DNA from 4 places in the Paraburkholderia tropica genome. Region 3 is predicted to be linked to each of the others. Evidence: riboswitches for the same ligand, from Rfam matches in the RefSeq annotation. Region 3 holds a riboswitch; each other region holds the start of a gene.
The links. A riboswitch is a leader RNA that binds a small molecule or an ion and turns the genes downstream of it on or off. The one in region 3 is predicted to bind cobalamin.

Region 1 (7,123 bases), 210 kb from region 3:
GATCGTGCGTGCGCGCTCGATCCCGGTGCCCGCGCTCAACTCCCAGTAAAACAGGCCGAACGCGCCGATCATCATCAACACCGAGACCATCGCCACGCGCCACATAAAGAAGCCCGAGAGCAACGATTCGCCGGGCGCGCGCGGCTTGCGGCGCATGATACCCGGTTCGGCGCGCTCGAACGCGAGCGCGATGCCGAGCGTGCTCGCCGTCACCATGTTGACCCACAGCACCTGCGCGGGCGTGAGCGGAATGCCCAGACCCGTGAGCGCGCCCGCGAGCACGACGAGCGCTTCGCCGCCGTTGGTCGGCAGCGTGAACAGGATGAACTTCTTGAGGTTGTCGTAGACGGCGCGGCCTTCGCGCACGGCGCGCGCGATGGTGGCGAAGTTGTCGTCGGCGAGCACCATGTCGGCGGCTTCCTTGGCCGCTTCGGTGCCTTTCGCGCCCATCGCCACGCCCACGTCCGCGCGCTTGAGCGCGGGCGCGTCGTTCACGCCGTCGCCGGTCATCGCCACCACCTGGCCGTCCTGCTGCAAGGCTTCGACCAGACGCAGCTTGTGCTCGGGACTCGCGCGCGCGAACACGTCGATATCGAGCGCCACGCGGCGCAGTTCCGCATCGTCCATCAGCGCGACCTCCGCGCCCGTAACGGCCGGCTTGCCCACGCCGATCGCCAGTTGCGCGCCGATCGCGCGCGCGGTTTCCGCGTGATCGCCGGTGATCATCTTCACGCGGATGCCCGCGCGATGGCAGTCGGCCACGGCCTGGATCGCCTCGTCGCGCGGCGGGTCGATGATGCCCGCGAGCGCGAGCAGCGTGAAGCCCTGCGCGACAGCGTCGAAATCGAGCGTGTTGTGCGCGGGCGCGCCGCGCCGGTACGCGAGCGCGAGCACGCGCAAGCCCTGCGCGCCGAGGTCGGTCTGCATGCGCCGCCAGTAGTCGGGATCGATGCGTTCTTCCACGCCGTGCGCGAGTTGCGTCGCGCACATGTCGAAGAGGCGTTCGGGCGCGCCTTTCACGAAGATCCATGCGTGGCCTTCGGCGTCCGTGTTCCAGCTCGCCATGAAGCGATGCTGCGACTCGAACGGAATGCTGTCGCGGCGCGCCCACGGCGTGCCCGCGCGCGCCTGCGGTTCGTGCGCGATGCCCGCCTTCGCGCCGAGCACCAGCAGCGCGCCTTCGGTGGGATCGCCTTCGACGTGCCACAGGCCCGCTTCGTCGCGACGCATCTGCGCGTCGTTGCAGAGCACGCCCGCGCGCACCGCGAGCGCGAGTTCGGGGCAGCGCGCGGGCCATTGCGCGGCGTCGAACGCGTGTTGATCGATCGTGAAGGCGCCTTCGGGCGCGTAGCCCACGCCGCTCACGTCGATCACGTCGCGCGCGCACACTACGCGCTGCACGGTCATCTCGTTGCGCGTGAGCGTGCCGGTCTTGTCGGAGCAGACGACGTTGACTGCGCCGAGCGCTTCCGCGGCGGGCAGGCGACGCACGATGGCGTGGTGCCGCGCCATGCGCTGCACGCCGAGCGCGAGGATGATCGTCATGATCGCGGGCAGGCCTTCCGGAATGCCGGAGGCGACCAGCGCGACGACGATCAGGAACATGTCGCTCGCGCTTTCGCCGCGCCACAGCGTGCCGAGCGCGAAGGTGAGCGCGCCCAGCGCGAGGATCACGACGGCGAGCACGCGGCCGAAGCGGTCGATCTGGCGCAGCAGCGGCGTGGCCATCGTATCGACATCGGCGAGCATGCGGTTGATGTGGCCGATCTCGGTGTCCGCGCCCGTGGCCACGACCACGCCGCGCGCCTGGCCGTACACCACCAGCGTACCCGAATATGCCATGCCCCAGCGGTCGCCGAGCGGCGCGGCGGCGTCGACGCTCGCGGTCTGTTTATCGACGGGCAGCGACTCGCCGGTGAGCGCCGCTTCGTCCACGCGCAGTTCGCGCACGGCGATCAGCCGCAGGTCGGCGGGCACGCGGTCGCCCGATGCGAGCACGACGATGTCGCCAGGCAAGAGCTGCGTGGCGTCGACGGTCACGCGCTCGCCGTGGCGAATCGCGGTGGCGTGCGGCGAGAGCATCGAGCGGATCGCTTCGAGCGCCGATTCGGCCTTGCCTTCCTGAATGAAACCGATGGCCACGTTGACGAGCACCGCCGCGAGCAGCACGCAGGTGTCGAGCCAATGCCGCAGCACGGCCGTGACGAGCGCGCCCGCGAGCATGACGTAGATCAGCACGTTGTGGAATTGCAGCGCGAGGCGCAGCAGCGGGCCGCGGCGTTTGGGCGGCAGCAGACGGTTCTCGCCGTAGCGCGCGCGGCGGCGCGCCACTTCGGCGTCGTCGAGACCTTCGGGCGTGGTGCCGAGATCGGCGAGCGCCTGATCGGCATCGACGTTGTGCCACGCGCGCGGCGCGGCGGCGGCAGGCGGCTGATCGGGCATCGTGCGGTCCTCCGTCGTGCGGGTTCGCACGATGGCGGTCGATTGCAGGGGCAACGAAGCGCACCGTCGAACGTCTGCGGAAAAAATCAGTACGACGGTACCGGAATTGGCGTGCGCGTGCGCCGGACGTGCGTGCGGCGATGCGGCGCGCGACATGGGTGGATCGCGCGCGCGGCGAACGTGGTGAACGTGGAAATGCACGCACGCAAAAAAACCGCGCCGCCGTCCGCAAGAAGCGGAACGGCGGCGCGGCTGATAATTGATTCGATATCCGAATTATTTAAAAACGATATCGCGTTCGGATCAATGCATCACTTCGCGACCGGCATCGTGAATTCCGCACCCTTTTCGGTGCTTTCCGGCCAGCGCTGCATGATCGACTTCTGCTTGGTGTAGAAGCGCACGCCTTCCTCGCCATACGCGTGCATGTCGCCGAACAGGCTGCGTTTCCAGCCGCCGAAACCGTGCCACGCCATCGGCACCGGAATCGGCACGTTGATGCCCACCATGCCCACTTCGATCTGGCGGCCGAATTCGCGCGCCACGTTGCCGTCGCGCGTGAAGCAGGCCACGCCGTTGCCGAACTCGTGGTCGTTGATCAGCTGCACGGCTTCGGAGAAGTCCTTCACCCGCACGCAGGCGAGCACCGGGCCGAAAATCTCTTCCTTGTAGATGCGCATGTCAGGCGTGACGTCGTCGAACAGCGTGCCGCCGGTGAAGAAGCCGTTTTCGTGACCCGGCACCGTGAGGCCGCGGCCGTCCACGACGAGCTTCGCGCCTTCCTCGATGCCCGTGGCGATATAGCCTTCGATGCGTTCCAGCGCCTGTTTCGTGACGATCGGGCCCATTTCGGCGTCGGCTTCCATGCCGTTCTTCACCTTGAGCGTGCGTGCGCGCTCGGCCAGACGGGGCACGATCTTGTCGGCGACATCGCCGACCAGCACCGCCACCGAGATCGCCATGCAGCGCTCGCCCGCCGAACCGTAGGCCGCGCCGATCAGCGCATCGACGGCCTGGTCGAGATCGGCGTCGGGCATCACGACCATGTGGTTCTTCGCGCCGCCCAGCGCCTGCACGCGCTTGCCGTGCTTCGCGCCGGTTTCGTAGATGTAGTTCGCGATGGGCGTGCTGCCGACGAAGCTCACGGCCTTCACGTCGCGATGCGCGATCAGTGCGTCGACCACGATCTTGTCGCCCTGCACGACGTTGAACACGCCATCGGGCAGGCCCGCTTCGGTCAGCAGACGCGCCATGAACAGCGCGGCCGACGGATCGCGTTCGCTCGGCTTGAGCACGAAGGTGCAGCCCGCCGCGAGCGCGACCGGGAACATCCAGCACGGCACCATGCACGGGAAATTGAACGGCGTGATGCCCGCGACCACGCCCAGTGGTTGGCGCACGGTCCAGTTGTCCATGCCCGTGGAAACCTGCTCGGTGTAGTCGCCCTTGAGCAGTTGCGGAATGCCGCAGGCGAATTCGATCACGTCGATGCCGCGGGCGACTTCGCCTTGCGCGTCGGCGAACACCTTGCCGTGCTCGGCGGTGATGATCGCCGCGAGTTCGTCCTTGTGGCGGTTCATCAGTTCGAGGAAGCGCAGCATGACGCGCGCGCGGCGGATCGGCGGCGTGTCGCGCCAGGCCGGGAACGCGGCTTTCGCGCTCGCCACGGCGGCGTCGACGTCGGCGACTTCGCCCAGCACCAGACGGCGCGCGGCGGCGCCGGTCGCCGGATTGAAGACGGATTGCGTGCGGTCGCCCGCGCCGCGTTCGCGCTTGCCGCCGATGTAGTTGACTACGTCCGCGGAATCGGTAAAGGGCTGCATGTCATCTCCTCGAAGTTGGGTATCGATTGAGTATCGATTGAGCATCGGTTGATCATCACTATGACGGCCAGTGTACGGAGGCGGCAGGCGTCTGCACAGCCACGCAGGCTGAATTGATTGTTTTCCAGCGTGAACAATCGCCATGCGCAGCGCTGAAAGATACGCGGGCGCGGTGCTATCATCGGCGCATCTTTGAGGATTCGGGGCGGGAGTCATTTCGTGGATACGCAGAACGTCGAAGCGCTCTGGACCCATTTGCACTGGCTGAACGTGCTGGCGGCGCAGGGCAGTTATACGGCGGCCGCTGCGCGGCTCGGCGTGAGCAAAGCCGCGATGAGCCAGCGGATCGCCGAACTGGAACGCGTGGCGGGCGTCGCGCTGGTGCAGCGCACCACGCGCAGCGTGCGCTTCACGGAAGCGGGGCGGCGGCTCGTGGAGGACACGCGCGCGCAGTTCGAGCGCATCGCCACGAGTTTCGCGAGCGTGCGCGAAATGGCCGACGTCGCGCGCGGCACGGTGCGCGTGACCGCGCCCGTGGCCTTCGCGCGTCAGCAACTGGTGCCGCGTCTCGCGCAGTTCGCGCGCGCGAATCCCGAGGTGCGCGTGCAGCTCGAATTGTCCGACCGGCTCACGTCGATCGCGAGCGAGGGTTTCGATCTCGCGATCCGCCACAGCGCGCAGGTGCCGGAAACGCATGTGGCGTTCAAGCTCTGCGACACGCGTTCGGTGATCGTCGCCACGCGCGCGTATCTGAAGCTGCGCGGCACGCCGCAAACGCCCGCCGATCTCGCGCAGCACGACTGTCTTTACTATCCGCGCACGCTCGGGTCGGGCGCGTGGTCGTTCGAAAAAGCCGGGCGGCGCGCCGAGCAGTCGCGCGTGAACGTGACCGTGAACGGGCCGGTGTCGGCCAATAACAGCGAGGCGCTGCGCGACGCCGCGCTCGAAAATCTGGGCATTGCGCTGCTGCCCGATTTCAGCGCGCAGGCCGCGTTGCAGGCGGGCAAGCTCGTCGTGCTGCTGCCGGCGTGGCGGCCGGTGGGGGCGTTCGCGTCGCAGTTGCACGTGGTGCGGCCCTATGGCGCGCATGTGCCGCGCGCGGTGACGCTGTTCGCCGATTTTCTGCGTCAGACCTTCAGGCAGGGCTTTCCGCTCGAATGAGCGATGCGGGCGGCGAGTCGCATCTGACGTTTTTTCGCATCGCCCGGCGCGCCGGAGGTTGACGCGCGGAACGCGCCGCCTTTACGCTCGCGCGCTGATGGTTCCCGGCGACGGGATCAAAAGGGAACGCAGTAACGGCGCGCGCGCCGGAAGTCTGCGGCTGTCCCCGCAACTGTGAGCGGCGAGTCCATGCCAGCGAGGGCCACTGGGAAACCGGGAAGGCCGGCATCGGGCGACGACCCGCGAGCCAGGAGACCTGCCATCGACCGAGGTCCAAGCAGCCGCAAAGGGCGGGGTGTCCCGATGCGCGCGCGCCGCCCGCGCGGCCGCCCGTTGCAAGGACAGTTCGACCTCTGGATCTGTCTGCTCATGAAGTATCGTCAATTCGCTTCCACCGTTCTCGCGTCCGCCGTCGCGGCCTGCGCCTGGCAGGGCGCTTATGCGCAAACGTCACCGCAAAGTGCTGAAGAAAGCGCTGAACCAACCCAGGCCGACGCCACGTTGCCGAACATTCTCGTGGTTGGCGACACGCAGCATCTGCCGCAATCGTTCGATCAGCGTTACGCCAGCACGCAGGTGCTCACGCGCGCCGATCTCGACCGGCTCGACCCGATCGACCCGAGCATCACGCAGGCGCTCGCCACGCTGCCGGGCGTCAGCGTTTCGCAGAGCGGCGGTCCCGGCGCGACGGCGTCGGTCAGCATTCGCGGCTCGGCGGCCAATCAGGTGGCCGTGTTCATCGACGGCATCCGCGTGGGCTCGGCGACCACGGGCACGGCCGCGTGGGCCGATCTGCCGACCTCGGCGTTCGATCGCGTGGAAGTGATTTCCGGCCCGGCGGCGGCGTCGTTCGGCGCGGATGCGGTGGGCGGCGTCGTGCAGCTCTTCACGCGCCACGCCTCGAATCAGCCGAACCAGACCACGGTGTCATTCGGCGGCGGCTCGAACAAGACCTTCGACACGCAGCTGCGCACCTCGGGCACCGTGCCGTCGAGCGGGCCGCTCGCGGCGCTCGGCGGACTCACGTATTCGCTCGGTCTGCACGACTACAACACCGCGGGCATCGACGCGACCAAGCCGTGGGCCTACGGTCACGAGGACGGCCGCAATCCGTATCACGCGCAGGACGTGGACGCGCGTCTTGGCTACGCGCGCGAGAACTGGTCGATCTCGACCTTCGCGCTCTATCACCGCTCGGATCTCTCGTACGACAACGCGGGCTACGCGGATCGCCAGCGCGATCATCAGCTCACGACCGGCGTGGCGTTTCATCTCGACATCACGCCGACCACGCAGTTCGACCAGTCGTTCGGCTATGCGTACGACCGCCAGTTCCTCTACGCGAACGACCCCGGCATGCCGACCGACGAAATCGATTCGACGCGCCTGAGCACGTCGACGTCGATCACGCATCAGGAAACCGGTCACACGCTGTTCGGTCACGCGCTCTCGGGCGAGACCAAGCTCGCGTACGACTTCACGCGCGAGCAGGCGTATCTTCCCGTCGATGTGCCGGACGGCCTGCCCGCGCGCAACGATTCCGCCGTCTCGCTGCATCAGTCGGCGACGCTCGGCGACTGGACGCTGTTCCTCGCCGGGCGCCACGAGATCGTACAGGGGCAAAGCGTGAACACGGGCAACGCGGCGCTCGCGTGGGCGATCACGCCGGTCTATACCGCGCGCGTGTCGTACGGCAA
Region 2 (7,123 bases), on a different replicon from region 3:
GGAGACGAGGCGCGCGCGCGCTCATGGCTTGCGCACGTCGTAGAGCGTGACGGGCAGCGCCTGGCGCCAGGTGTCGAAACGCCCGAGCGGTTCCGCCTCGCCGATGCCGATGCGCGTGAGCGTGCCGCCGTGCTGCGCGCGCCACGCGACGAGCGCCGCCTCGCTCTGCACGGTCACCGCGTTGGCGACCAGCCGCCCGCCCGGCGCGAGCCGTTCCCAGCAGGCGTCGAGCACGCCCGGCACCGTCACGCCGCCGCCGATAAACACGGCGTCCGGCGCGGCGAGGCCCGCGAGCGCATCGGGCGCGCGGCCCGCCACCAGTTGCAGCGCGGGCACGCCCAGCGCGTTACGGTTGTGCTCGATGAAGCGCTGACGCTGCGCGTTCGCTTCGATCGCGATCGCGCGGCAAGCGGGATGTGCGCGCATCCATTCGATGCCGATCGAGCCGCTGCCTGCGCCCACGTCCCAGAGCAGCGCGCCCGGCGTCGGCGCGAGGCGCGCGAGCGTGAGCGCGCGCACATCGCGCTTGGTGAGCTGGCCGTCGTGCTGGAAGGCGTCGTCGGGCAGGCCGGGTGTGAGCGTCCAGGCATCGGCACGCCGGGCGTCGTCGGCCTCGCATTCGAACGCGACCAGATTGAGCGCGGCGCATTCGTCCACTTGCCACGCATCGGCGCGGCCTTCGATGCGACGTTCGAGCGCACCGCCCAGATGCTCGAACACGCTCAGGCGCGTCGCGCCGAAACCCTGCGCGGCGAGCAGCGCCGCGAGCGCGGCGGGCGTGCGGCCGTCGGCGCTCAGCGCAAGCACGCGCGAGCGCGCGAACAGATGGCGGCGCAGCGCGTCGAGCGGACGGCCGACGAGCGACACCGCCGCCACGTCCTGCAAGGCCCAGCCGAGCCGCGCCGCCGCCAGCGACAGCGACGACGGCGCGGGCAGCACCGCCATTTCATCGATCGGCACATGACGCGCGAGCGTCGCGCCCACGCCGAAGCACATCGGATCGCCGCTCGCGAGCACGCATACGCGCGACTGCGATTGCGACGATTCGCGCAGCGCCAGCAGCGGCGCGACGCTGAACGGCTGCGGCCAGGCCTCGCGGCGCGCGCCCACGCGCGCGGGCAGCATCGCGAGATGACGCTCGCCGCCCGTCACGACATCCGCCTCGAACAGCGCGCGCCGCGCGGCGCGTCCGAGTCCCGCGTATCCGTCGTCGCCTATGCCGATCACCGTCAGCCACGCCCGCCTGCCCTGCATCCGATCTCCGTTCCGGGTTGCGCGCGCGCCGTTTCGTCTCGCGGAGCACGCTGGAAAACGGGCATAATACCGCTTCCGCCGGCGCCGGACGGGCCTGAAAACCTCGACGGCATAAAAGGGAACACAGCAAAACTGTGGCCGCCCCCGCGACTGTGAGCAGCGAGACCGCATCCACCCGAGCCACTGGTTTTACCGGGAAGGCCGATGCGGCCGCCGACCTGCGAGCCAGGAGACCTGCCGGCCGAACGACTGTTCGTGCGAGCCCATGCCGGGCGGGGTGTACCGGCGGCCATCGTCCCGCCAGCGCATGCCGCGCCGGGGCGCTCCGCCTCGCGCGACGCAACCACGGTGTCCCTTGAATTACGATTCGCAGCCCGCTTCGTCCCCTGCCACGCTTGCCGAGGCGCGCCGCTCGGCGTGTCCGGGGCTCGTGCGCGTCGTCGCGGCGCGTGACGGCGGACTGTGCCGCATCCGTCTGCCCGGCGGCGTGCTGAGCGCCGCCCAGGCGCGCGCCATCGCGCACGCGGCGCGCACTGATGCCGACGGCACGCTCGAACTGACCAACCGCGCCAACGTGCAGATTCGCGGCGTCCGCGCGGGCCAGGAAGCGGCGCTCACGGCCGCGCTGATCGCCGGCGGCCTCGGCCCCGCGAACGGCGTGCAGACGCCCGCGAATCTGTGCGCCGCCGACGAGTTGCGCAATCTGATGCTGAGCCCGCTCGCGGGCCTCGATCCGCACGCGCTGTTCGACACCACGACGTTCGCCGCGCCGCTCGTCGCGATGCTGCAAAACGAGCCGCGCTTCGCCGCGCTGTCGCCGAAATTCGCCCTGCTGATCGACGGCGGCGAGTCACTCGCGGCGCTCGATCATCCGCACGATATCTGGCTCGCGGCCACGCGCGAAGGCGACGCAACGCGTTTCGCGTTCGGTCTCGCCGGTTGTCCGGACGACGGCGCGACCGGCTCCATCGCCGCCACGCAGGTTCAGGCGCTGATCCGCGCGCTGCTGCATGCGTTTCTCGATCTCGCCGCGCCCGAACAATTGCGCATGCGCGACGTGATCGCCTCGCACGGCGCCGCTGCATTGCTCGACGCCGCGCAACGTCATGCCGATTTCGCGATCCCGACGCCACAGCCCGCCGCCGATCACCACGCGCCCGCGAACTGGCAGCGCCCGCGCGTCGATCTCACGCGACGCCTGGGCGCGCACGCGCTGCACGCGAACGGCGACGGCTACGTCGGCGCGCAACCGCCGCTCGCGCGCCTCGACGCCGCCACGCTCGACGCGCTCGCCGACCTCGCCGAACGCCACGGCGACGCCACGCTGCGCATCACGCCGTGGCAAGGCGCGCTCGTGCCGCACGTCGCGCGCGCGGCGCTGATGCCCGTGCTCGACGCCCTGCGCGCGCTCGGCCTGAGCGTCGACGCCGCCGATCCGCTCGCGCGCACGATCGCCTGCACGGGCTCGGCGGGCTGCGCGAAAAGCCGCGCCGACACCAAGGCCGACGCGCTGCGCCTCGCGCCGCATCTGCCGCCGCACGTGCAGACGCACCTGAGCGGCTGCGAGCGTTCCTGCGCCGCCGCTCACCGCGCGCCGTTCACGCTGCTGGCCGCCGCGCCGGCGCACTACGATCTTTACGAGCGCGACGCGAGCGCAGCCGGTTTCGGCCGCCTCGTCGCGCGCCACCTGACCCTCGAAGCCGCCGCGCACGCCATCGCGCAGCGCGCCCCGGAGCCTTTTTGATGTCTGATTACATCCGCGACGGCCAGGCGATCTATCGCGAATCGTTCGCGACGATCCGCGCCGAAGCCGATCTCGCGCACATTCCCGCCGACCTCGAAAAACTCGCCGTGCGCGTGATCCACGCCTGCGGCATGGTCGATGTCGCCGCCGACCTCGCGTTCTCGCCGGGCGCGGGCGACGCCGGCCGCCGCGCGCTCGCGCACGGCGCGCCGATTCTCTGCGACGCCAAAATGGTCGCGTTCGGCGTCACGCGCGCGCGCCTGCCCGCCGACAACGCCGTGATCTGCACGCTCGACGATCCATCCGTGCCCGCGCTCGCGCGCGAACTCGGCAACACGCGTTCGGCCGCCGCGCTCGAACTGTGGCGTCCGCATCTCGAAGGCAGCGTCGTCGCGATCGGCAACGCGCCCACGGCGCTGTTCTATCTGCTCGACATGATCGCGGCCGGCGCGCCGCGCCCCGCGCTGATCCTCGGCATGCCCGTGGGCTTCGTCGGCGCGGCGGAATCGAAAGCCGCGCTCGCCGCCTCGACGCTCGGCGTGCCGTTCGTGGTCGTCCACGGGCGGCGCGGCGGCAGCGCGATGGCCGCCGCCGCCGTCAACGCACTCGCTTCGGAGATCGAATAAATGTTCGAGCACGAACCGAATCCCACGCCGCGCACCGGCCGGCTGTACGGCATCGGCGTCGGTCCCGGCGATCCCGAACTGCTCACGCTGAAGGCGCTGCGGCTGCTCAAGGCCGCGCCCGTGCTCGCCTACTTCGTCGCCAAGGGCAAGAAGGGCAACGCGTTCGGCATCGTCGAAGCGCATCTCGGCCCGGAACAGGAGCGCCTGCCGCTCGTCTATCCGGTCACGACCGAAACGCTCGAACCGCCGCTCTCGTACGAGACCATCATCGCCGACTTCTACGACGACGCGGCGCGCACCGTGGCCGCGCATCTCGACGCGGGCCGCGACGTGGCCGTGATCTGCGAAGGCGATCCGTTCTTCTACGGCTCGTACATGTATCTGCACGACCGCCTCGCCGCGCGCTACGAAGTCGACGTCGTGCCCGGCGTGTGCTCGATGCTCGGCGGCGCGGCGGTGCTCGGCTCGCCGCTCGTGTACCGCAACCAGAGTCTCGCGGTGCTCTCGGGCGTGCTGCCCGAGGATCAACTGCGCCGCCGTCTCGCCGACGCGGACGCCGCCGTCATCATGAAACTCGGCCGCAACTTCGAGAAAGTGCGCCGCGTGCTCGCCGATCTCGGGCTCGCGAAGCGCGCGCTCTACGTCGAGCGCGCGACCATGGCGAACCAGCGCATCGTCCCGCTCGACGATGTCGATCCGATGGCCTCGCCGTATTTTTCGCTGCTCGTGGTGCCGGGGGAAAAATGGCAAGCATGAACGCCGAACTGCGCGCGCCCGCCGTGATCGTGCTCGGCCCGGGCGCGCTCGCCACCGCGCAGCGCGTGAAGGCGTGCTACGCGGGCGCGCAGATTCATGCGCTGCAAGACCGCGCGCCGGGCGACATCGCGTTCAGCGAACTCGGCGAGCATCTGCGCGAGCTGTACCGGCGCGGCACGCCGCTCGTCGCGCTGTGCGCGGCGGGCATCGTGATCCGCTGCCTCGCGCCGCTGCTCGCGAACAAGGGCGCGGAGCCGCCCGTGCTCGCGCTCGCCGAGGACGGCAGCGCGGTCGTGCCGCTGCTCGGCGGCCTGACCGGCGTGAACGTGATGGCGCGCGAGATCGGCGCGGCGCTCGGCATCGCGCCCGCGATCACGACGAGCGGCGAACTGCGCTTCGGCACCTGCCTGCTCAATCCGCCCGACGGTTATGCGCTGTCGAGTCTCGCGCAGGGCAAACGTTTCGTGTCCGATCTGCTCGCGGGCGACGCCACGCGCATCGAAGGCGACGCGCCCTGGCTCGATCACGTCGATCTGCCGCGCGACGCTGCGGCCGCGCATGCGATCCGCGTGAGTCCGCACGTCTGGGACGGCGATCCCGCGCAACTCGTGATTCATCCGCGCAGCGTCGTGGCCGCCGTGCGCGCCGCGCACGAACGGCTCGCGGATCACGTGCAGGCCGCGCTCGACGAGCACGGTCTCGCGACGGCCTCGCTCGCGGCGCTGCTCGCGCCCGCCGCGCTGATGGGCGACGCGTCGCTCACGCAGGCGGCGACGGTGCTGCGCGTGCCGCTGCGTTTCGTCGATCTCGCCCATGACGCGGATCACGCGCGTGCCGCGCACCTGATCGACGCCCTGAAACTGCACGACGCCACGCCGCACGCCGACGACGCGCACGGCATCGCGCTCGCCGTCGCGCGCGCGCCGCTCGACGCGGCCACGCTCGGCCAGGCGCGCGGCAAGCTCACGGTGCTCGGCCTCGGGCCGGGCCGCGCCGACCTGCTCACGCCGATGGCGCGCGCCGCGCTCGACGACGCCACCGACATCGTCGGTTATGCGACGTACGTGGACATGGCCGGCCCGCCGCGCCCCGGCCAGCGCCGCCACGCCACCGACAACCGCGAGGAATTGCAGCGCGCGCGTCACGCCTTCGAACTCGCGTGCGAAGGCCGCCATGTGGCCGTGGTGTCGTCGGGCGATCCCGGCGTGTTCGCGATGGCCGCCGCCGTGCTCGAAGCGCTCGAAGGCGCCGACGATCCGCGCTGGCAGCGCGTCGAACTACAGATCGTGCCGGGCGTCTCGGCCGCGCTCGCGACCGCCGCTCAGGCCGGCGCGCCGCTCGGCCACGACTTTTGCATGCTCTCGCTCTCGGACAATCTGAAGCCGTGGTCGGTAATCGAAAAGCGTCTGCATCACGCCGCGCTCGCGGACCTCGTGATGGCGTTCTACAACCCGATCTCGCGCGCGCGTCCGTGGCAGCTCGACCGCGCGCTGGAGATCGTGCGCGCGGTGCGCTCGCCCGAGACGCGCGTGGTGCTGGGCCGCGACGTCGGCCGCCCAGGCGAGACGCTGCGCACGACGACGCTCGGCGAACTGCAATCGTCGGATGTCGATATGCGCACGATGGTGATCGTCGGTTCCTCGACCACGCGCGGCTTCCCGCGCGGCGGCGCGCAGGAAGCGCTGCGCGAATGGGTCTACACGCCGCGTTTCTATGCGGAATAAATCGCAAGGCGACTCGTTGAGTCCGCACTGAAGTTTTGTCGCGGCGCGCCGTTAACGCAGGGAATCTGTTACTCACCCTGGCGCGCCGATGACCGACACTCTTGCCACCGCTTCCGCTGCGGCTTCCGAAGTCGCTTCTGAAATCGCATCTGCGACTGCTGCAGTTTCCGCAACTCCCCACGACGCCACGCCGCTCACGCCCGCCGATCTACCGGTCGGCCAGCCGCTCGACTGGCCCGTCGTCGACGAGGACGGCACGCTGCTGCTGGATCGCGGCGCGTCGCTGGTCGGCGACGCCGAACGCGACTTCCTGTTCCGCCATTTCGCGCCCCGCCGCGGCGACCTCGACGCGTCCGCCGCCGGACCGTCCGCCACGCCCGCCGCGGCCCCCAAAAGCGACGAACCGCCGGCCACGCTGCCGAGCGTGCGCGATCTGCATCTGAACATCGGCGCGCTGATGGGGCTGCGCCCGCAGCAAGGCGCGAGCGGCGCGCCCATGCATCCGTGCAAGCTGATTGGCTTCGCGCCAAACGAGGCGATCTTCGTCACGCTGCCTTATGCCGATGGCCGCCCGATCGAGATCACGCCCGGCGAGAACGTCGAACTGGTCGCCATCGCGAGCCAGGCCGTGTATCGCTTCGTCTGCACGATCCACGCGATCTATCAGGCGCCGCTCGGCTATCTGGTGCTTTCGAAGCCCGCCAATATCCGCCTGCTGCGCGAGCGCAAGTCGATTCGCGTGCGCGCGCAATTTCCGGTGCGTTACGGCATCGGCGCGGACAGCGAGGGTTATCAGGGCGTCGCGCTCGCGCGCGGCATCAGCGCGCTCGGGCTCTCGATTGCCGCGCCGTGGGCGCTCGGCAAAGTGGGCGAACGGCTGCGCGTGGCGTTCCGGTTGCGTTCGGGCGATCTCGACACCATGATCGAATCGAGCGCGGTGATCCGCAACGTGCAGCAGGAAGACGGCACGCCGCCGCTGAGCACGCTCGGCCTCGAACTCGACGGCCTCACGCCCGCCG
Region 3 (7,123 bases):
CGGCAACGCCATCCTCTATGCCGACAAGGCGCTCGTGCTGCACAAGGCCGTCGTGGCCGCATGCGGCGGACAGGCAGGCGTGCCCGACGGCTTGATCGCCGATCCGCGCACCTGCAACTTCGACCCCGCATCGATTCAATGCGCGAGCGGCGCGACCAGCACCAGCAACTGCCTGACCGCCGCCGAAGTGAGCACCGCGAGCAAGATCTACGGCGGCCCCGTCGACGCCACCACGGGCGAGCGCATGCTGGCCGGATCGCCACAACCTGGCTCGGAAGAAAACTGGGTGGGCGTCGAAGTGCCGACCACGAATTCGACGGACGCGCCTGTGCCCGTGACGAGCCTCTTCAGCTACATGATCGTCTCGGGTGCGTACAACCTGATCTTCACCGGCTCGCCGACGATGCCGACCGTCGACACCTTCGGCTACAAGGACGCGAGTTTCTACACGAACTATCTGCAGGCGAATCACCCGCTGAACGACGCGACGAATCCCGATCTCTCGGCCTTCAACAAGGCGGGCGGCAAGCTGATTCTGTGGCACGGCTGGGCCGATCAGCATATCTCGCCGCTGTTCACGATCCAGTATTACGAAGCGATGCAGAACACGATGGGCGCATTGACCGTGAACGATTTCGCGCGGCTGTATCTGGTGCCGGGCGTGGGTCATTGCGGCGGCGGCGAAGGCTTCCCGAACATCGACCTCGTTTCGCAGATCACGGCCTGGGCCGAGCACGGTACGGCGCCGAACGCGGTGATGACGTACCAGACCGATTCGTCGAACGCGGTCACGGCGAGCCGTCCGGTGTATCCGTATCCGGCCGTCGCGCAGTATGCGGGCAGCGGCGACTGGCACAACGGCGCGAACTGGACGCAAGGCGCGGCGCTCTACAACGAGCCGACGCATAGCTGGGCCGGTTCGAGCTTCTACACCTCGTACACGCCGACAATGCTCGGGGTCGCGGCGCCGTAATTCTCGCGCTAAATCTTCGTAAATCGAATCGCCGGACCGGTGCGGTTGTGCCGGTCCGGCGATTCGTCGTTCAAGCCGTTGCGTGCGTCGGCTTCAATGCGACGACACGAAGACCGCATCGTCGAACGCCTCGGGAATCGAGAAACTCTCGCGCATGCGCTTCGTTTCCGCGGCCGGCGACAAACCAAACAGGCGCTTGAATTCGCGACTGAACTGCGACGCGCTCGTATAACCGACCGCATGACACGCGGCTTCCGCGGTCAGATCCTGGCGCACCATCAGCAGACGCGCCTGATGCAGCCGCGTCGACTTCACATACTGCATCGGCGAAACCTGCGTGACGGCCTTGAAGTGACTGTGGAAGCTCGGCACGCTCATGCCCGCTTCCTCGGCCAGTCGCGTCACGTCGAGGTCCTGCGCATAACCGGCGTGGATCAGCCGCAGCGATTTGCCGATGCGCCCGAACTGCCCGCGCGTCGACAGCGCCTCGCGCATCGAGCTGCCTTGCGCGCCCGTGAGCACGCGGAAATACAGTTCGCGCAACAGGTTCGGCCCCAGCACGGCGGCTTCGAGCGGACGATGCAACGCTTCGAGAAACCGCAGCACGGAGGATTGCATCGCATCGTCCATCGGCGTCGACATCATGCTTTGCGGCGGCTGCACCGGTTCGGCCGGGCCCGCGCGGTCGATCTGCATCGCCAGTTCCGCGGCCAGCGTGAAGTCGAGGTGCAGATACAGCGCGAGCAGCGGGCGCGCCTCGCTCGCCTCGGTTTCCATATTGAACGGCACCGGCACGGAGACGGCCAAGTAATGGCGTTCGTCGTAAAGATAAAGTTGATCGCCGAAATAGCCGCGCTTGCGGCCCTGGCAGACGATCACGATACCCGGATCGTAGAGCACCGGCGTGCGCGCGAGCGGCCGGTTCGAGCGCAGGACGCGCACACTCGGCAACGCGGTGAGGTTGTAGCCTTCGTCGGGCGCGAGGGCGCGCAGCAACGCGATCGTGCGTTTCTGGATGCGTTCCTGGGTGCGTTGCTCGCTACATTCAGCCGCGCCGACCGGCTCGGTCTTGCGGGACGGGGTGCGCTTGGCATTCATAGTTTCAGGCAAGAATATTCTGGAATTGGGCCTTAGCCGGTCTCGGTATCAAGACTAGTATGCATGCATCAGTCACCAACCGGGAGAAACGCAAATGGCATCCAGCAAAATTCTGCTCATCACGGGCGTTAGCAGCGGTTTTGGTCGCGCCCTCGCGCAAGAGGCGCTCGCGGCGGGTCACACGGTCGTCGGCACGGTGCGCAGCGCGCAGGCGCAGAGCGAGTTCGAGACGCTGCACGCACGGGCCGTGGCGCGCGTGCTCGACGTTACCCACTTCGACGCAATCGACGCCGTCGTCGCAGAGATCGAATCGGGCGTCGGCCCCATCGACGTGCTCGTCAACAACGCCGGTTACGGCCACGAGGGCGTGATGGAAGAATCGTCGCTCGAAGCAATGCGCCAGCAATTCGACGTCAACGTATTCGGCGCGGTCGCCATGATGAAGGCGGTGCTGCCCTTCATGCGCGCGCGTCGCCGCGGCCACATCCTGAACATCACGTCGATGGGCGGCCACATCACGATGCCGGGCATCACTTATTACTGCGGCAGCAAGTTCGCGCTCGAAGGCATTTCCGAGTCGCTGGGCAAGGAAGTCGCGCCGCTCGGCATCGCGGTCACGGCGGTCGCGCCGGGTTCGTTCCGCACGGATTGGGCGGGCCGCTCGATGCAGCGCACGCCGCGCGCAATCGCCGATTACGACGCGATCTTCGATCCGATCCGCCAGGCGCGCGTGGAAAAGAGCGGCAAGCAACTCGGCGATCCGCGCAAGGCGGCGCGTGCGATGCTCGTCGCGATCGAGTCCGAGACGCCGCCCGCGCATCTGTTGCTGGGCTCCGACGCGCTCGGTCTCGTGCGCGGCAAGCTCGCCGCGTTCGAAAAGGAGATCGCCGCGTGGGAAAGCGTGACGATCTCGACGGACGCATCGGACAGTTAAACGAAACGCGCGCGATCTACGCGCGCAGTTCGTCTGCGTCTGCGTCGGCGGCGTCCGCTTCATCGGCGCCGTTGTCGCTCCATGCGGGGAACGGATCGCGATATGCGATCCACGCCTGCGGCCCTTCGGCCATTTCGGCGTCGGTGAGCAGACAGGCATCGAGCCGCGCGCGCAAGCCCGCTTCGTCCATCTCCATGCCGATCAGCACGAGTTCCTGGCGCGCGTCGCCCACTGTCTCGTCCCAGTTGCCTTCGATGAATTCGAGCGACTCCTCATCGGTCGGCCAGCGATGCTTCGGCACCGCGGCCCACCACAACCCTGCCATGCCGTGCCGGCACACCGCGCCCGCCTGCGACCACGACGCCGCGTGCGTCGGCCGGCTCGCGAGCCAGAAAAAGCCTTTCGAGCGCACCACGCCCGGCCATTCCGAATTGATCAACGCCCAGAAACGCTGCGGATGCAGCGGCCTGCGCGCGCGCCACACGAAACTGGTGATGCCGTATTCCTCGGTTTCCGGCGTGTGCTCACCGCGCAGCTCCGCGAGCCAGCCCGGCGCTTTCGACGCTTCCTCGAAATCGAACAGACGCGTATCGAGCACGCGATCGAGCGGCACGCGGCCGAATTCCGCGACCTCGATGCGCGCACGCGGATTGAGCCGCCGCAGGATCGCCGTCAGCCGTTCGAGCCCCGCGTCGTCGATCAGATCGACCTTGTTGAGCACGATCGCATCGCAGAACTCGACCTGCTCGATCAGCAGATCGACGACCGTGCGCGTGTCCTCGTCGCCGAGCGATTCGCCGCGCGTCTGCAGGCTGTCCTGCGAGCCGTAGTCGCGCAGGAAATTGAACGCGTCGACCACCGTCACCATCGTGTCGAGACGCGCGACGTCCGAAAGACTCTGGCCGCTTTCGTCCGCGAACGTGAAGGTTTCCGCCACCGGCAGCGGCTCCGAAATCCCCGTCGATTCGATCACGAGCTGATCGAAGCGCCCTTCGCGCGCAAGCCGGTTCACTTCGAGCAGCAGATCCTCGCGCAGCGTGCAGCAGATGCAGCCGTTGCTCATTTCCACGAGCTTTTCGTCGGTACGCGAGAGTTCCGCGCCGCCGTTGCGCACGAGCGCGGCGTCGATGTTCACCTCGCTCATATCGTTGACGATGACCGCGACGCGCCGCCCTTCGCGGTTGTTCAGGATGTGGTTGAGCAGCGTGGTCTTGCCCGCGCCCAGAAAACCGGACAGCACGGTGACCGGCAAGCGTGAATCCATCGGATGACTCCTTCGACGAGTGTGGGGATCGGGGCGCTAGCCCGAATAATTGTTATGTTATAACATTCTCTACGAAGCCAGCAACGACGGAATCGGGCCTCCGGGCGGGCCGCGTGCCTTACAATTCTGTCGCCATGTCCGGAAGCTGGTGCAAATCCAGCGCGGTCGCGCCACTGTGATCGGCCTTCGCGCCGAAAGTCAGACCTGGGCATCGGCGCACATCAATCGCATTTTCGGGGCGCGAAACCCCTGGAGAAATCAGCATGTCTGCACCGGACACCTCGCGGCGCGCGTTCGCTCGCCGCCCGTTCCTCGTCTCGAACGTTCATTCGCGCGTCGGCATCGGCTTGACGTTGGTCCGCTAGGCGTTCGTCGCTCCGTCGCACTCCGTTTCGCTGCCCGCTTTTCGCTTTCGCGTCGATCGCCTCGACGCGGGCCTGCGTACGCGCTCGCACGCCGCGCGCCCCGCACACCTCGCATAACAACAACGCACACCGTATAAGCATGGACGTATCCACACCGCTTTCGCGCGCGCGGCGCTTCGCCGTGCACGGCACCTTCGCCTGCTCCTGCCTCGCTCACGCCGCTCACGTTTTCGCGCAAAGCGACAGCGCTTCATCCGCCGACGCCGCGTCTTCAACCGCTTCGCCATCGACCTTGCCCGCCGTGCGCGTGAACGCCGCGTCGTCGCAAACCGCGTCGTCCGGCAAGCCGGACCTCGCCACGCCGCTCACCACCGGCAGCCGCCTCGGCCTTTCCAGCCTCGACACGCCCGCAAGCGTCGACGCCATCGGCAGCGCGCAACTGAGCGCGCGCGGCGACAACAACGTGACCCAGGCCGTCACGCGCGCCGCCGGTTTCGCCACCGACGCCGCGCCCGGCAACGGCGGCACCTCGGTCTCGGTGCGCGGCTTCAGCGGCCCCGAATCGGTGACCACGCTTTACGACGGCCTGCGCATGTACGCGGGCGCGGGCACCGTGTCGTTCCCGTTCGACACGTGGTCGGCGGAACGCATCGAAGTGCTGCGCGGCCCGGCCACCGTGCTCTACGGCGAAGGCGGCATCGGCGGCGTCATCAACGTCGTGCCGAAAGCGCCGCAACGCGACGATGCGACGACGATCCAGCTCGGCGCGGGCACCTATGGCGAAAAACGCGTGGCGCTCGACACGACCGGCGCGCTCGGCCCGATGCTTTCCTACCGCTTCTATCTCGCCGACGACCGGAACAACGGCTGGCTGCCGCGCGGTGAATCGCACACGACCGCGCTCGGCGGCGCGCTGCGTCTGGACGTGAATCCGCGTCTCTCGTTCACGCTCGATTACGACTACGGCCGGCAAATGCCCGCGCGTTATTTCGGCGTGCCGGTGACGGACGGTCAGCTCGATCCCGCGCTCGAACGCCAGAACTACAACGTCGGCAATGCGTCGATCGCGTACTTCGACCAGTGGACGCGCCTGAACACGCAATGGCGCGCCGCGCCCGGCATCACCGTGCGCAACCAGCTCTACTATCTGGTCACGAACCGTCACTGGCGCGACAGCGAAAGCTACACGCTGATGGGCGACGGCAACGTGCAGCGCAGCGATTACCTCGAAATCCTCCATCACGAACGGCAGGTCGGCGATACGCTCGACGCGACCTTCGACGGCCATCTGCTCGGCCGCCAGGACCGCCTCGTCGTGGGCGCGGATTTCAATCAGATTTCGTTTCTCGACACCAGCAATTCTCCCTACGACGGCTCGTCGATCGTGCCGCAATACGGCTTCGATCCGGGCGTGTTTTCGAGCCCCGATCCGACCGTGCCGCAATTTCGCACCAGCACGCGCCAGGCGTCCGTGTACGCCGAAAACCGCCTTGAACTGACCGACCGCCTCGCGTGGATCGCGGGCCTGCGCTACGACCATATCGACTATCACCGCGATACCTTCGCGACGGTCAGCGGTCCCGCGTCGTCGTTCGATCGCACCTTCGCGCACACGGGCTGGCGCACCGGCCTCGTGTTCTCGCTCACGCCGGATCTCTCGGTCTACGCGCAATACACCACGGGCGCCGAGGGCGTGGGCTCGCTCGTCACGCTCTCGAAGTCGAGCAGCAACTTCTCTCTCGCCAACGGCGAACAATGGGAAGCGGGCGTCAAGCAGCAGTGGTGGGGCGGCCGCGCGTCGTGGACGCTCGCGTTCTATCAGATCGTCAAGCGCGATCTCCTGAGCACCGATCCGTCGAATCCCGATCTCACGCAGCAGGTCGGCAAGCAGTCGTCGCGCGGCGTGGAATGGACGGGCGCGCTGCAATTGGGCGGCGGCTGGTCGATCGACGCGAACGCCTCGTTCCTGCGCGCGCGTTACGACGATTTCAACGAAAGCGTGAATGGCCAGAGCGTGTCGCGCGCGGGCAACGTGCCGTACAACATTCCCGAGCAGACCGCGAACGTGTGGCTCGACTGGGCCTTCATGCCGGGCTGGCGCGCGGGCGCGGGCGTGCATTACGTGGGCCGCCGTTACGGCGATACGGCGAACACCGTGTCGATTCCGAGCTACACGCTGATCGACGCCTCGGCGTCGTGGCGCGCTACGCGCAACCTCACGCTCGCGCTCTATCTGCGCAATCTCACGAACCGCACCTACGCGGTGACGACGCAGAACGACGGCGGCCAATGGCTGCTGGGCGCGCCGCGTTCGGGCTGGGTCACGGCCACGTTGAGTTTCTGATTCATTTCCTCAGGATGCCGAATTATGACGTCATTGCAGATCGACGGACTCGACTGGTCGCCACACGATGAACGCGGCGAACGCGGCGCGCGTGCGCTGCTGCACGCCATCGACGTCGACGTGAAGCCCGGCGAATTCGTCGGTC
Region 4 (7,123 bases), on a different replicon from region 3:
TCGCGGCGGCCTGCTTTTTTTCGTGGCCTTCGCGGCGGCGCTGGGTCATGCGTTGGTGCGATTCCGGGTCGGTTTTCATCGTCGCGAAGCGTCCTGTTGTGAATGCAATGAGTGTCGGGTGATGCGTGTTCTTGCGATGCGGGCGTCGGGCGTCCTGCATCAGCGTCGTGTATCGGGCGCGATGGCGGCGAGCGCCACCGTCACGCCGTCGAGCGCGAGCTTGCCGCGTAGCAGCGCGCCGCCATCGGCCGCGAGACGCGCGCACGGTTCGCACACGCCCGGCACGCCGAAACGCGCCAGCGCCGCCGCGCTCGGAGCCGAATCCGCCATCGAATCCGATGCCGATGCCGCTTGCCGCGCCGTCGCCTGCACCTGCTCGCGCGTGAATCCCCGCAACGGCAGCCCGTGCGCCGCGCAAAACGCGCGCAACGCGGGCTCGGCGGTTTTCGCATCGAGCGTCGCCACGGCGCGCACGTTCGCGAGCGGCCACGCGCCGAGCGCGGCTTGCACGGCGGCCTCGATCTGCGCAACCGAGACGCCCTGGCGACAGCCGATGCCGATCGCGAGCGCGATCGCCTGGGCGAGCGGCGCCGCATTGTCCGCTGCCGGGGCGGCATCGGGCAAGCAGTCGGCGGGCGGGGCGGGAGTCACGGAGCGCGGAAAGTCGGGGGCGTAATGCGTGGAAAAAGCGGAAATCGGCCGAAAACGGCGTAAATTCGCGCATACGATAGCACAGGCATTTCGCGCCTCGCGGCTCGGACAGGCGGCCTCGCGGCTCCAGCCGGCCTGGGCGAAACGATCCGGAACGCGCACGGAACCGGCGCCGCCCGCATGCCACAAGGACACCGCACGGACACCGCACGGACACCGCACAGACACCGCACAGACACCGCCCATCGCCGCAATGGCCCGCGCCCGTCGCCCGTCCAGGTTGACGCGCAGCGCACCCGCGCCTACACTCGCACGCACTCTGGTGCTCGCGTACGCGTACGTTTCGCACGCAGTTAAACGGGAATCAGGGAGCCATCCCGCCACGGGCACGGCCAACCTGAACTGCACCCGCAACGGTACAACGAGCGCATCGTCCGCAAGGTCGATGCAAGCCGCTTCATCGCATGCGCCGCATGCATGGCCACTGTGCGACGCGCGCCTGAATGGCGCGCCGCGCGGGAAGGCGAAGCGGCGTGACTCGTCAGTCCGGATACCGGCCAGATACGCGGGACGCGCGCTGCGGGGTTGCGGCGCCGCGTCCATGATTTCTGCGTCATGCCGGGCCTCGCCCGTGGCGCGTCCAGACCGGTTGTATCGTCCGTATCGTTACCGATGGCGTCATGCAGCGCGCCGCGATCCTGTGCTTCGCGCACGTCGCGAACTACGCTGATTGCATGTGCCGTCATGCACGCCACGCGACGACCCACCCGCCAGGACGCTCACGCGCGACGCGCACGGCGCGGCGCACCTCACCTGCGGCCCATGCGCCGAAGGAGCTTCCTCATGCAGATGCGCAAAATCCCCGTCACCATCGTCACGGGCTTCCTCGGCAGCGGCAAAACCACGCTGTTGCGCCACATTCTTCAGCACGCAGGCGGCCTGCGCGTCGCGGTCATCGTCAACGAATTCGGCGAACTGGGTATCGACGGCGAAATCCTGCGCGGCTGCGGCATCGGTTGCGACGAGAACGGCAACGAAACGGAAGGCCAGCTCTACGAACTCGCCAACGGCTGCCTCTGCTGCACCGTGCAGGAAGAATTCTTCCCGGTGATGGAGCAACTGCTCGAACGCCGCGCCGACATCGACCACGTGCTGATCGAAACCTCGGGCCTCGCGCTGCCCAAGCCGCTCGTGCAGGCGTTCAACTGGCCGTCGATCCGCAACGCCTTCACCGTCGACGCGGTCGTGACGGTGGTCGACGGTCCCGCCGCCGCGAGCGGCCAGTTCGCGGACAACCCGCAAGCCGTCGATGCGCAGCGCAAGGCCGATCCGAATCTCGATCACGAATCGCCGCTGCACGAACTGTTCGAAGACCAGCTGTCGGCCGCCGATCTCGTCATCCTGAACAAGACCGATCTGATCGACGCCGCCGCGCAGGACGCGCTCATCGAGGAGCTGCGCGAAGAACTGCCGCCGCAGGTGAAGATCGTGCGCGCGCAGCACGGCAAGCTCGACCTGCACACGCTGCTCGGTCTCGAAGCCGCGTCGGAGGAAAGCATTCATCTGCGCCACGATCACCACGGTTCCGCCGACGACGCCGATCATCATCACGACGAGTTCGATTCCGTCGTGGTCGAGGCGCAGGTGTCGTCGCGCGACGCGGCGGTCGCGGCGCTGCAAACGCTCGTCGATACGCACACGATCTATCGCGTGAAGGGTTTCGCCGCGCTGCCGGGCGCGCCGATGCGCCTCGTGATTCAGGGCGTGGGCCGCCGCTTCGACAGCTATTTCGATCGCCGCTGGAACGTGCAGGAAAGCGCGGCGCAGCCACTCGCGAGCCGCTTCGTGCTGATCGGCGAGGAGCTCGACGCCGCCGCGCTGCAAGGCGCGTTCGACGCGGCGCTGGCCGCGGCGCAAACCGCATCCGCGCAATAACACCGAGCACGCAGTTCAACGAGCGACACCCATGCATTTGCTGCGCACCACGCCGGGCGGTTTCGTCGACGACACGCAGGGCGTGATCCGCATCGATCAACAGCCCGCCGAGATCGTCGTACTGAGTTCGGCGGACACCACGCTCGCGCTGCTGGCGAGCGTCGTGCCGCGCCTGCCCGAAGGTTTTCCGGGCGTGCGGCTCGCGAACGTCACCTATCTGCGCCAGAACGCGTCGGTCGATTTTTATATCGACGACGTGCTCAGGCATGCGCGTGTGGTCGTGGTCGATCATCTGGGCGGCGAAGCCTACTGGCCGTACGGCATCGAGCAGGTCGTGTCGCTCGCGCAGCAGCGCGGGCAACTGCTCGCGATGTTCTCGGGCGACTTGCAGGAAGACCCGAACCTGATCGCCAGGAGTCGCGCCGAGCCGGATTTTTGCCGTCTTTTGTGGCGCTATCTGCGCGAAGGCGGCGCGGCGAATGCCGAAGGTTTTCTGCGCGCGCTCGCGTGGCGCGCGTTCGACTGGGGCCGCGAGCCGGCGCCGCCGGTCGTGCTGCCCGCCGCCGCGATCTATCATCCGGCGCGCGACGTGGCCACCGTCGACGACTGGCGCGCGCGCTGGACACCCGGCGCGCCCGTCGTCGCGATCCTGTTTTACAAGGCGCATCTGCAGGCCGCGAACACGGCCGCGTTCGATGCGCTGATCGATGCGCTGCTCGCGCGCGGACTCAATCCGCTGCCGCTTGCCATCACCTCGCTCAAGGACGCGATCAGCCGCGACGTGCTCGACCGTCTCGCGGCCGAACACGACATCGCGCTCGTGCTCAACACCACGGCGTTCGCGGCCTCGGCGCTCGACGACCCCGAACCGCTCGCGCTCGCGGGCGACGCACCGGTGTTGCAGGTGATCCTGAGCGGCGGCAATCGCGACGACTGGGTCAAGGACAATCACGGCCTGAATTCGCGCGACATCGCCATGCATATCGCGCTGCCGGAAGTGGATGGCCGCGTGATTACGCGCGCGATCAGCTTCAAGGGTCTCGCGTATCACTGCAAGCACACGCAGGTCGACGTGGTGCGCTATCAGCCCGATGCGGAGCGCGTGGCTTTCGTGGCCGAACTCGCGCGCCGCTGGTGCCACCTGCGCACGCAGCCGAACGCGCAGAAAAAACTCGCGCTCGTGCTCGCCAACTATCCGATGAGCGAAGGGCGCATCGGCAACGGCGTGGGGCTCGATACGCCTGCGTCGGTGGTGAACATCCTGCGCATGTTGCGCGACGAAGGCTATCGCGTCGCCGAGCTGCCCGAGGACGGCGAAGCGCTCATGGACACGCTCACGCAGGGCGTGACCAACGATCCCGACACGCGTGCGCTGCGGCCCGCGTTTCAGAGTCTCGCGCTCGACGACTATCGGCGCTATTTCGCGCAACTGCCCGCGGAGGCGCAAAACGCGCTGATCGCGCGCTGGGGCGCGCCCGAGCAGGACCCGGGCGTGCGCCGTGGACGCTTCATGATTGCGGGCTGGCGCTGCGGCCAGGTGTTCGTCGGCATTCAACCGTCGCGTTCGCGCGGCGACGACAGTTACGCGAACTATCACGACGCCGACCTCGTGCCGCCGCACGCGTATCTCGCGTTCTACTTCTGGCTGCGCGAGAGCTTCGGCATCGATGCGATCGCGCACGTCGGCAAGCACGGCAATCTCGAATGGCTGCCGGGCAAGAGCGTCGCGCTCGCGCACACGTGCTGGCCCGACATGGTGCTCGGCCCGCTGCCGCATCTGTATCCGTTCATCGTCAACGATCCGGGCGAGGGCAGCCAGGCGAAGCGCCGCGCGCAGGCCGTGATCGTCGATCACCTGATGCCGCCGCTCACGCGCGCCGAAAACTACGGGCCGTTGCAGGATCTCGAACGTCAGGTCGACGAGTATTACGAAGCCTTGATGGTCGATCCGCGCCGCGCGAAGCTGCTGCGCAAAACCATTCTCGCGACGATTGTCGAGCACAAGCTGCACGAGGAATTGAGCATCGACGCGCCGACCAGCGCCGACGCCGAGGACGCACTGCTCACGCGCGCCGACGCCTATCTGTGCGAGCTGAAGGAAGCGCAGATTCGCGACGGGCTGCATACGTTCGGCGCGTCGCCGCAAGGCACGCAGCGGCGCGACACGCTGCTCGCGCTCGGCCGCTACGCATGCGGCGACGGGCAGGGCGCGAATGCTGGGCTGATCGATGCGCTTGCGCGCGATCTGCGCATCGATCATCTGCTCGATGCCGCGACGGTCGATTGGGCCGCGCCGTGGACCGGCCCGCGCGCCGACGCGCTCGCGCAGCTCAGCGACGCGCCGTGGCGTCACGCGGGCGATACGCGCGAGCGGCTCGACATGCTGGCGGCGCGCTTCATCGCGCATGTGTGCGGCGACGCAGGCGCGGAGATCGATGCCGAAGTCTGGCCGCAAGTCTGGCCGCAAGTCTGGCCGCAAGCCGCGCGCGTGCTCGCGCGTCTGCGCGACGACGTGCTGCCGCGTCTCGACGCCTGCGGCCACGAAGAATTGCGTCAGCTCCGGCGCGGTTTCGAAGGCCGTTTCGTGCCGCCCGGCCCGAGCGGTTCGCCGTCGCGCGGCCGTCCCGACGTGCTGCCGACGGGGCGCAACTTCTATTCGGTCGACACGCGCGCGGTGCCCACGCAGGCGGCCTGGTCGCTCGGCATGAAGTCGGCGCAGCAACTGATCGAGCGGCATCTGCAGGAGCACGGCGATTATCCGCGCGCGATCGGGCTGTCGGTCTGGGGCACGGCGACGATGCGCACCGGCGGCGACGATATCGCCCAGGCGCTCGCGCTGATCGGCGCGCGGCCGAAGTGGGCGGCGGGCAGTCAGCGCGTGATCGACTTCGAGATCATGCCGGTGGAAGCGCTCGATCGTCCGCGTATCGACGTGACGCTGCGCGTGTCGGGCTTTTTCCGCGACGCGTTTCCCAACGTGATGCATCTGTTCGACGCCGCCGTGCAGGCCGTCGCCGAACTCGACGAGCCCGAGCATTTGAACCCGCTGCGTGCGCGTATCCAGCGCGAGCGCGACGCCTTGATCGCCGACGGCATGGAGGCGGGCGAAGCGCGTCGCCGCGCGGGCTGGCGCGTGTTCAGCGCGAAGCCCGGCGCGTATGGCGCGGGTCTGCAATCGATGATCGATCATCGGCAATGGCAGAGCGACGCCGATCTCGCGCTGGCCTACGAAGCGTGGGGCGGTTACGCCTACGCGCAGAAAAGCGCGGGCGACGAGGCGCGCGACGCGTTCCGCAAGCGCCTCGCGACCATCGACGTGGTGCTGCAGAATCAGGACAACCGCGAGCACGATCTGCTCGACTCGAACGACTACTACCAGTTCCAGGGCGGCATGGCCGCCGCCGCGCGCCACTTCTCGCAGGCGCAGCCCACGCTCTATCACGCCGACCACAGCAATCCCGCCGCGCCGCGCATTCGTCCGCTGCACGAGGAGATCGCGCGCGTGATCCGTTCGCGCGTGGTCAATCCGAAGTGGATCGACGGCGTGAAGCGGCACGGCTACAAGGGCGCGGCGGAAATGGCCGCGACCGTCGATTATCTGTTTGGTTACGATGCGACCGCGCGCGTGGTGGGCGATCATCAATACGCGCTGGTCGCCGATGCCTACGTGCACGACGACGACACGCGCGCGTTCATGGAGCGCCACAATCCGCACGCACTGCACGCGATCTGCGAACGTCTGATCGAGGCGATGCAGCGCGGCTTGTGGCAGCAGCCGGGCGAGCATCGCGAGCGCGTCGAGCAGCGTTTGCTCGAAGCCGGGCAGAAGATGGAAGCACAATGAAGGAATCCGAAGCATGAGCCGAATCATGAACGAAGCGGGGACCCGTCCCGCCTTTCCCTTCGCCGCGCTGGTCGGCCAGGCGCCGTTGCAGCGCGCGCTGCTGCTCGCGGCGATCGACCCGGCGATCGGCGGCGTGCTCGTGAGCGGCCCGCGCGGCACCGCGAAATCCACGGCGGCGCGCGCGCTGGCGGCGCTCTTGCCCGATGGCGCGTTCGTCACGCTGCCGCTCGGCGCGAGCGAGGAGAAGCTGATCGGCACGCTCGATCTCGAAGCCGCGCTGCGCGAGAACGCCGTGCGCTTCGCGCCGGGACTGCTCGCGCGCGCGCATGACGGCGTGCTCTATGTCGACGAAGTGAATCTGCTGCCCGATGCGCTCGTCGACGCGTTGCTCGACGCCGCCGCGAGCGGCGTGAACACGGTCGAGCGCGACGGCGTTTCGCACACGCACGACGCGCGTTTCGTGCTGGTCGGCACGATGAATCCGGAAGAGGGCGAGTTGCGTCCGCAATTGCTCGACCGCTTCGGCTTGATGGTCGAGCTGGAGAATTGCCACGATGCGAGCGAGCGTCAGCGCATCGTCAAGGCACGGCTTGCGTTCGATGCGAATCCGCAGGCGTTTTGCGCGTCGCACGAAGCGGCGCAACACGAACTCTCGCAGCGTTTGCGCGCCGCACGCGTGGCGCTCGATGCGCT

Region 1: it holds a riboswitch for cobalamin, as region 3 does, so the genes downstream of both, G5S35_RS27495 (TonB-dependent receptor domain-containing protein) here and G5S35_RS26535 (TonB-dependent receptor) in region 3, are expected to answer to the same signal.
Region 2: it holds a riboswitch for cobalamin, as region 3 does, so the genes downstream of both, cobG (precorrin-3B synthase) here and G5S35_RS26535 (TonB-dependent receptor) in region 3, are expected to answer to the same signal.
Region 4: it holds a riboswitch for cobalamin, as region 3 does, so the genes downstream of both, cobW (cobalamin biosynthesis protein CobW) here and G5S35_RS26535 (TonB-dependent receptor) in region 3, are expected to answer to the same signal.

What each region holds. Positions count from the first base shown of each region.
Region 1 covers NZ_CP049136.1:882,518-889,640, forward strand. Annotated here, with positions in the region: gene G5S35_RS27480 (cation-transporting P-type ATPase) at 1-2,442, opposite strand, end outside; gene G5S35_RS27485 (CoA-acylating methylmalonate-semialdehyde dehydrogenase) at 2,754-4,265, opposite strand; gene G5S35_RS27490 (LysR family transcriptional regulator) at 4,485-5,426, shown strand; cobalamin riboswitch at 5,507-5,704, shown strand; gene G5S35_RS27495 (TonB-dependent receptor domain-containing protein) at 5,796-7,123, shown strand, end outside.
Region 2 covers NZ_CP049135.1:821,331-828,453, forward strand. Annotated here, with positions in the region: gene G5S35_RS18530 (cobalt-precorrin-6A reductase) at 1-25, opposite strand, end outside; gene cbiE (precorrin-6y C5,15-methyltransferase (decarboxylating) subunit CbiE) at 22-1,254, opposite strand; cobalamin riboswitch at 1,317-1,510, shown strand; gene cobG (precorrin-3B synthase) at 1,562-2,998, shown strand; gene G5S35_RS18545 (precorrin-8X methylmutase) at 2,998-3,624, shown strand; gene G5S35_RS18550 (precorrin-2 C(20)-methyltransferase) at 3,625-4,380, shown strand; gene cobJ (precorrin-3B C(17)-methyltransferase) at 4,377-6,104, shown strand; gene G5S35_RS18560 (flagellar brake protein) at 6,193-7,123, shown strand, end outside.
Region 3 covers NZ_CP049136.1:670,885-678,007, forward strand. Annotated here, with positions in the region: gene G5S35_RS26515 (tannase/feruloyl esterase family alpha/beta hydrolase) at 1-973, shown strand, start outside; gene G5S35_RS26520 (AraC family transcriptional regulator) at 1,067-2,071, opposite strand; gene G5S35_RS26525 (oxidoreductase) at 2,166-3,005, shown strand; gene zigA (zinc metallochaperone GTPase ZigA) at 3,022-4,269, opposite strand; adenosylcobalamin (AdoCbl) riboswitch at 4,384-4,531, shown strand; gene G5S35_RS26535 (TonB-dependent receptor) at 4,774-6,978, shown strand; gene G5S35_RS26540 (ABC transporter ATP-binding protein) at 7,003-7,123, shown strand, end outside.
Region 4 covers NZ_CP049135.1:829,603-836,725, reverse strand. Annotated here, with positions in the region: gene cobO (cob(I)yrinic acid a,c-diamide adenosyltransferase) at 1-79, opposite strand, end outside; gene G5S35_RS39500 (cobalamin biosynthesis protein) at 160-573, opposite strand; cobalamin riboswitch at 955-1,227, shown strand; gene cobW (cobalamin biosynthesis protein CobW) at 1,501-2,586, shown strand; gene cobN (cobaltochelatase subunit CobN) at 2,618-6,430, shown strand; gene G5S35_RS18570 (magnesium chelatase ATPase subunit I) at 6,444-7,123, shown strand, end outside.